2 regions of the Paenarthrobacter sp. YIM B13468 genome follow, and region 1 is predicted to be linked to the other one. Evidence: riboswitches for the same ligand, from Rfam matches in the RefSeq annotation. Region 1 holds a riboswitch; the other holds the start of a gene.

Region 1 (4,211 bases):
TGGAAGGTATCTGCGGCAGACTTTGGCGGAGCTGCTTCGGCGAATGCCCGACGGCGTGGAGGTCACCTTCCATGAAACGACCGCCGTAGCGGCGCGCCCGGTCCCGGCAAGCTCAGGCACCACAGGCGGGCAAGCGTTCGACGTCGAACTGGCCGACGGCACTACGCTCACCGTCGGCTCGGTGGTCCTCGCGCTGGGGCACGTCGAGTCCCGTTTGAATCCGGAGCAGCGTGCGTTCCAACGGGCCGCCGACGAGCACGGCCTCCTCTATTTCCCGCCTGCACCGCCGGCCGACGTCGACTGGCAGCGGGTGCCGGACAACGAGCCCGTCCTGGTGCGTGGGATGGGACTGAATTTCTTCGATGTCATGGGCCAGCTGACCGAGGGCCGCGGAGGCAAGTTCGTCGAAGCCGGCGTACCGGGAGCCGGAGTTCTCGAGTACCGGCCCTCAGGCAGGGAACCCAAGATCATCGCAGCATCCCGGCGCGGAACCCCGTACCGGGCCAAGGCTGGTTTGGCAGGGTATTACCCCAGCAGCATCACCATGAGTTACCTGACCGAGGCAGCAGTGGACCGCTTCAGGGCAGCCGGCATCCAGCCAGGATTCGACCATGACCTTTGGCCGCTCCTGCATCGTGACGCCTTGTGGGCTTACTACTCCACCCTGGCAAGGTCGCAGCCCGCCGCCATTCGCGATGCAGCGCAGTTCCTCGCGGACCTTGAGGATGCCTTGCAGCCCCACGCGCACACCACTGCCAAATGGGAAAGTGACGTCGCCGCCCTCGTGGACAAGCACGTGGTTGCCTCCCGCCGACTCAATGTCCGCGGGCTCGCTGCGCCGTTGGCTGGCCGGACGTTCGCGTCCCGCCGGGAGTTGGACCTGGCGATAACGGCCTACCTTGACGACGACGCGCGGCGCTCTGCCCTCGGGGAAGCCGACCCCGTGAAGATGGCCATCGGAGCCCTCCACAGAGGCAGGGCGATCCTCAAGTCTGTCGTCGCGGACGGCGGAATCACGGACGAATCGTGGGTCGCTGAACTGCGGGGATGGTTCGAATCGTTTGTTGAAGGCCTTGCAAGCGGAGCCCCAGCACTGCGTTCTGAGCAGTTGGCAGCTTTGGCGCGTGCCGGCGTCGTTGGTTTCGTTGGACCCGATCCCAAGTTCAGCGTGGATAGAAGCGCCAAGGTTTTCCGGGCGGTCTCGCCTTGGGTTCACGATGGACCTGTGGAGGCACCCACTTTGATTGAAGCGATGTCGCCAGCCAACCGAGTAGGCATCAATATTTCCCCGCTCCTGGAACAACTCATGGCCGACGGCCTTGTGCGAACCAAAATCATGATGAGTGCCGAGGGCACGCCAGTGCAGACAACCGGACTGGATGTGGAACCGCACCCGTACCGGCCTGTGGCGTCCAACGGCTCTGTGACGCAGGGGATGTATGTTTTGGGCCTGCAATTGTCCGCGACCCAGTGGGGAACAGCGATTGCTGCGGAGGCGCGTCCGGCAACCGGGAAGGCTTACGCCAGTGGCCAGCGAACCTTGCGGGATGCCGACGAAATCGCTCGTAGCATTCTGGGCAGTTAGCTGCCTTCGTTTGCGGTGAGTCCAACGCTTCGCTAGTGTGTGAGCTGCATCACCGGCAAAGTGGTGCGCGCTTTTGATCTGCGGCGGGAGAGTCCTGCCGGTACATCCCGTCAGGCGCCGTAGGAGCAAACCCTCCCCAGGAATCTCTCAGGCCCATGTACCGCCGCGGCGAGGCAACTCTGGAAAGCAGTCCGGGCATCCGGGCTCACCGAAGGTGCAAGCAGGCCCACTCCTGCGGAAACTCTCAGGTCCACGACAGAGCGGGGAGGAACCCGAATCATCGTGGCACCCAGTGCCGCCTGAACAATGGAGTTCCTCTTGACGATTCAGCGCCCACCATCCTCCGACTCGCATCGAGCAGACTCACCACACCTCGAACGGCAGCTCAGTAACCGGCACATCCAGCTGATCGCGATAGGCGGTGCAATTGGCACGGGCCTGTTCATGGGCTCGGGAAAGACAATTTCTGCCGCTGGTCCGTCTGTCATTTTCGTGTACATGATCATCGGCTTCATGCTGTTCTTCGTCATGCGCGCCATGGGCGAGTTGCTCCTGAGCAACCTGAACTACAAATCCTTCAGCGACTTCGCAGCGGACCTGCTGGGTCCCTGGGCAGGGTTCTTCACCGGCTGGACCTACTGGTTCTGCTGGGTCATTACCGGCATCGCTGACGTCATCGCGATCGCCGGGTACTCCAAGGAGCTCTGGCCTTCCCTTCCGCTCTGGGTACCCGGATTGATCACCATCGGTATCCTGCTGCTCCTGAACCTGGCTACGGTGAAAGCATTCGGCGAGACCGAGTTCTGGTTCGCCCTCATCAAGATCGTCGCTATCGCGGCCCTCATCATCGTCGGCCTGTTCATGATTTTCAGCGGCTTCCAGTCCGACGCCGGACCGGCCAGCTTCACCAACCTGTGGAGCCACGGTGGCTTCTTCCCCAACGAATTCATGGGCTTCGTCGCCGGTTTCCAGATCGCCGTCTTCGCTTTCGTCGGCATTGAACTGGTAGGCACCACGGCCGCCGAGGCCAAGGACCCGGAGAAGAACCTGCCCAAGGCCATCAACTCGATCCCGATCCGCGTGCTGCTCTTCTATGTGGGCGCCCTCATCATCCTGATGTCCGTCACCCCGTGGACCCAGTTCGCGGCTGGACACAGCCCCTTCATTGCCATGTTCTCCCTGGCCGGACTGGGTGCTGCCGCCACCATCGTCAACCTGGTGGTGCTCAGTTCTGCGATGTCCTCCGCCAACTCCGGCATCTACTCCACGTCCCGCATGGTTTACGGACTGGCTAAGGAAGGCGACGCCCCAGCTGTGTTCGGCGCGCTCTCAGGACGCAAAGTACCCCGCAACGCCCTGTTCCTTTCCTGCGTCCTGCTGCTGTCCGGCGTCGTTCTCATGTACGCAGGGCAGGACATCGGCAAGGCGTTCGACATGGTGACCACCGTGTCAGCTGTCTGCTTCGTGTTCGTATGGTCCATCATCCTGGCCAGCTACCTGGCGTTCCGCAAGCGGCGGCCACACCTGCATGATTCTTCGGCGTTCAAAATGCCCGGCGGCGTGGTGATGGTGTGGGTGGTCTTCGCATTCTTTGCCTTCGTGCTCTGGACCCTGACCACGCAGCCGGACACTTTTGCTGCGCTGCTGGCTACGCCGCTGTGGTTCGTGATTCTGGGGGTGGCCTGGTCCATCCTGCGTCGTCGGCCCGCGCATCTGGTTCGCTACGAGGAGTTCCAAGCGGAGCTTGAGAAAGACGCCAAGCGAGCGGAAGAGCCCGAGCTCGCAAAGAAGTAGCTGCCAAACCCCAGGGGGCACCTCACGATTCATCACCGTGAGGTGCCCCCTGGGGCAGCCTAAGGAAAGGGGCTGTTTAGCCCCTCAGGCACTTCTGATACTCCAGCCACGCCCACGTGTAGCGGAGCCAGCCCACGAGGTCGTACCACGTAGACGGTTTGACCGGCGGAGTGCACTGCGGCGGGTTGGGCCCGCTATCAGCTACCTGAACACTGGCCTTCACCACGGTTCCACTCTCGACGGCGGTCAGCACCAAGGTGCCGGTACCTGCAGCTGCCGCAGCGGGAACCTTGAGGTCCACCGTGGCTGCTCCTGCCGTTACTGGAACCGATCCAAGCGGCACTGCTGCGCCCTTGCTGTCCACGAAGATCGCATTGAGGGTGTTGTTGGCCGGGCTGCCGATCGAGGTGAGATTCAGCTTGGAGATAGCGAGTGTCATGGGCTCACCTGCTTTGACCTCTGTGGCGGTGGTGTTAACCACGGCAACTGACCGGCGCGCGAAGTCCGGAGACACGGGGTTGTGCTCACGCAGGTACTTGATCCACGCATCGCGGTCCACCAGACAGGTGTCCTTCGTGTTGGTGCCTTCCTTGAAGATCCGGAAGTTGTCGCCTCCCGTTGCCAGGAAGCTGAAGGTCCCAATTCTGTATTGCTTCGCCGGGTCCATCACGGTCCCGTTCACCCAGATGCCGGTGATGCGGTCCCCTGCAGGGCGGCCGGCGTCATAGGTGTAGTTGACGTTCTTGGAGAGTCCCAGCTGCTGGTAGGGGCGGCTGGGAACAGTTCCGTCAACGTTGGTCTGCCACTGCTGCTCAAGAAGGGTCTTGAACTG
Region 2 (4,211 bases), on a different contig from region 1:
ACCGACGATCGCAATGTCGTAGTCCGGAACCCGGTCGATTTGGGGGAGGCGGGCGAAGGTGCCGAGGCCTGCATACCGGGGGACTTTGGTTGCGTCGACAGGGCCGATGGGCTTGTGGATTGTCATTGCCGGATCCTTGGTGTGAGGGGTGCTCGCCATTGAGCGGGAAGTAAGTAATTCCATTCTTGGTGACGCGGGTCACGGCGAATAGCGGTACATTGACTACAAATGGCCGAGGCGCTTAGACGAATGTCTAAATGGTCCGAAACGGCCCCCGGAATCATAGAGTCAGGACCCCATCCGATGGCAATCACGGTCGCCGAGCTCGTAGCTGAACCCCAACTCGGGCTCACCCTCCTTGCCGGCGACACAGGGCGCGACAACCGGATCACCTGGGCGCACACTTCGGACCTGCCCAGACTGTGGGAATGGGTCACCGGCGGCGAGCTCATGATGACCAATGGACTCTCGATTCCCGCGGACGCCGAGGGACAAGTGGCGCTCGCAGAGGCCCTCATGGACAGCGGGGCAAGCGCCTTGGCGATCGGCGAAAAGATGCACGCACCCCCGCTGACGCAGGAGTTCCTGGCGGCCTGCGACCGGCTGCCGCTGCCGCTGATCAACATCCCGTACCCGCTGCCCTTCATCGCGATCGCCCGCTCGGTTGCCGAATCCTCCCTGCTCGAAGAGTCCCGGCGCCTGCGCCAGACAGCCAGGGTCTACGACCTTCTCCGCACGGCCGGAGCCTCCGAGGACCATTGGCAAAGCCTGGTCCAACGGCTTGCCACCGAACTGGACGCTGAACTGTTCGTGGTGGACCGCCGCTGCCTCCATCCCTGGCACCCCGAGGGCCAGCGGCTCCCGGAGTTCCTCGCGGATGAATGGGCTCCGCTTTCCGGGCAGGTGTCCTTGGCTGGCAAGAATTTCCAGTGGCACCGGATCCGGGGCCGGCACGTGCTGACCATGGACATCCCGACGCACGCCAACGCCCTGCTCGTGGTGCTGCCACACAGCGAACCGCACCCGGACGCCGTCGTACTCCTGCACGCCGCAACCGTGCTGGGACTGCAGCTCTCGCGCATCGTTTTGTCGCTTGAAGGGCGGCATCGGCTGGCCGGCGAGTTCCTGCTGCAGGCTATGGATGGCCGACTGGGCGCGGCCGAGATGGAGAGCCGGCTGTCAACTTTTGGGGTTCCGCCCCAAGACTTCCTGCTCGCATCCATGTCAGCGAACGCTTCCACCACAACGAACGACGGCGACAAGCTGGCGAACGTGCACATCGAACTGTGGCGGCACGGGGTTGCGTCGGCGTCGTTGAAGCGGAATAGCAGGCTGCACGTGGTGGTCCCCGCTGATGTGCCTGACGACATCCTGGTTCATTGCGCCGGGGCAGATGCCGCGATTGGAATCAGCGCTCCGGCGGGTGTGGCGGGCATTCAGCGCGCGCTGCAGGAGTCCCTTTGGGCGCTCGGATCGGCCCGGGCGAACAAGCTCGACCTGGCCCGCTACGCGCAGGGGCCATCCTGGCTCGGGCTGACCGGTTTTGAGGAAGGAACTGCGCTGGTCAGGCGTCTGCTGGGCCCGATTTTCGATTACGAGCAGAGCCAGGAAGGCGATCTCCTGGTCACGCTGAGGACCTATTTGGACTCGCAGCGTTCCTGGCAAAAGACTGCCGCTGCCCTGTTCGCGCACCGGCAAACCATCATCTACAGGATCCGGAAAATCGGCGAATTGACGGGGCTGGACATGGGTGAAACCTCCACGGTTGCCCAGCTGTGGTTCGCGCTCCAGATCCACGAGGCGATGCATCGGTAGGTATCCCTTGCTTGCGCTTTTTCGAAATGACCAGCTATGGTGTGAAGCGTGTCACCCATGGTGACGCAACGCTTTTGATCTGCGGCGGGAGAGTCCTGCCGGTACATCCAGTCAGGCGCCGTAGGAGCAAATCCTCCCCAGGAATCTCTCAGGCACATGTACCGCCGCGGTTAGGCAACTCTGGAAAGCAGTCCGGGCAACCGGGCTCACCGACGGTGCAAGCAGGCAACCATTCCTGCGGAATCTCTCAGGTCCAATACAGAGTGGGGAGGAACCCACATTCATCGTGGCGCTCAGTGGGCGCCTGAATCATGGAGTTCCTCTTGACTGTTCAATCAACCCCCACCGCTTTCGCGGACCGGCATATCGGCGCCCGACGCCAATCCGACGTTGACACCATGCTCAAGGCCATCGGCTACGACTCCGTAGACGGCCTGGTAGATGTTGCGGTCCCCGATTCCATCCGCCAGGACACTGCCCTGAAGTTGCAGGACGCCCTCACCGAGGTGCAGGTCCTCGCCGAGCTCCGCAAGCTGGCTTCCAAGAACAAGACCGCCGTCCAGATGATCGGCCAGGGCTACTACGACACCGTGACGCCCCCGGTCATCCGCCGCAACATCCTCGAATCCCCGGCCTGGTACACCGCCTACACGCCGTACCAGCCCGAGATTTCGCAGGGCCGCCTCGAAGCTCTCCTGAACTTCCAGACCATGGTCCAGGACCTCACGGGGCTGCCGGTAGCCAACGCTTCGCTGCTGGATGAAGCCACTGCCGTGGCTGAGGCCGTGCTGCTGATGCGTCGCGCCAACAAGTCCAAAACCGCGAAGGACGGCAAGACCGTCCTGGACGCCGACCTCCTCCCGCAGACCATCGCGATCGTGAAGGGCCGCGCCGAAGCGCTGGGCTTCGAAGTGGAGATTGCCGAACTTTCGGCGGGCCTTCCCGACGGCGACATCAACGGCATCGTCCTGCAGCAACCCGGCGTTTCGGGCCACGTGTTTGACCACTCCTCTGTGATCGCTGAGGCCAAGGAACGCGGTGCCCTGGTCACTGTGGCTGCCGACCTTTTGGCGCTCACCCTCATCACGCCCCCGGGCGAACAGGGCGCCGACATCGCGGTCGGAACTGCCCAGCGCTTTGGTGTTCCGCTGTTCTTCGGTGGCCCGCACGCCGCATACATGGCAGTCCGCGAAGGCATGGAGCGCACGCTTCCGGGCCGCATCGTGGGCGTCTCCAAGGACAATGCCGGCGTCCCCGCTTACCGGCTAGCGCTCCAGACCCGCGAGCAGCACATCCGCCGCGAGAAGGCCACGTCCAACATCTGCACTGCCCAGGCATTGCTCGCCATCGTGGCCTCGATGTACGCGGTTTACCACGGTCCGGAAGGACTGAAGGCAATCGCCGAAACCGTCCATGGCCACGCCCGCACACTGGCCACTGCCCTCAAGACCGCCGGCCGCGAACTCGTGTCCGAATCCTTCTTCGACACTCTGACGGTCCGCGTACCCGGCAAGGCTGGCAAAGTCATCGCCGCCGCCGAAGCCCGCGGTATCAACCTGCGTCGCATCGATGCCGACACGGTTGGCGTTTCCCTCGATGAAACCACGACGCCGGAGGTCCTCTCCGCGGTAGCCGTCGCCTTCGGTGCCGGCCCGGTGAAGGACGCTTCAGGGTTTGAGCTGCCGTCCTCCGTTCTGCGCACCTCGGATTTCCTGCAGCACCCGGTGTTCAACACGCACCGTTCCGAGACGCAGCTGTTGCGCTATATCCGCAAGCTGTCCGACCGCGACCTCGCCTTGGACCGCACCATGATCCCGCTGGGTTCCTGCACCATGAAGCTGAACGCCACGGCTGAAATGGAAGCAATTTCCTGGCCTGAGTTCGCCTCCATCCACCCGTTCGCTCCGGATCACCAGACGGCTGGTTGGCGCGAGCTCATTGAAGGACTGGAAGCCGACCTCACTGAGATCACCGGTTACGATCAGGTCTCCATCCAGCCGAACGCCGGCTCCCAGGGTGAGCTCGCGGGCCTCCTGGCCATCCGCGGCTACCACCTGTCGCGCGGGGATGAGCAGCGCAACGTGTGCCTGATCCCTGCTTCTGCGCACGGCACCAACGCAGCCTCGGCTGTGCTGGCCGGCATGAAGGTTGTCGTGGTGGCTACGGCCGCTGATGGCACCATCGATCACGCGGACCTGACTGCGAAGATCGAAGCCAACCGCGAGGCGCTCTCCTGCATCATGATCACCTACCCGTCCACGCACGGTGTTTACGACGCCGACGTGCGGGAAGTGTGCGACGCCGTCCACGAGGCCGGTGGCCAGGTGTACGTTGACGGTGCAAACCTCAACGCGCTCGTTGGGCTGGCCCAGCCGGGCAAGTTCGGCGGCGACGTA

The links. Region 1 has a riboswitch for glycine ahead of cycA (D-serine/D-alanine/glycine transporter). Riboswitches for the same ligand answer to the same signal wherever they lie in the genome.
Region 2: linked by a shared signal. The riboswitch ahead of gcvP (aminomethyl-transferring glycine dehydrogenase) and the one ahead of cycA (D-serine/D-alanine/glycine transporter) in region 1 are both predicted to bind glycine.

Annotation. Positions count from the first base shown of each region.
Region 1 covers NZ_JBHZPI010000028.1:67,572-71,782, reverse strand. The annotation lists gene ACFX4T_RS22290 (FAD/NAD(P)-binding protein) at 1-1,585, shown strand, start outside; glycine riboswitch at 1,660-1,758, shown strand; gene cycA (D-serine/D-alanine/glycine transporter) at 1,892-3,379, shown strand; gene ACFX4T_RS22280 (ExeM/NucH family extracellular endonuclease) at 3,456-4,211, opposite strand, start outside.
Region 2 covers NZ_JBHZPI010000038.1:25,009-29,219, forward strand. The annotation lists gene speB (agmatinase) at 1-126, opposite strand, end outside; gene ACFX4T_RS24595 (PucR family transcriptional regulator) at 304-1,815, shown strand; glycine riboswitch at 1,891-1,989, shown strand; gene gcvP (aminomethyl-transferring glycine dehydrogenase) at 2,139-4,211, shown strand, end outside.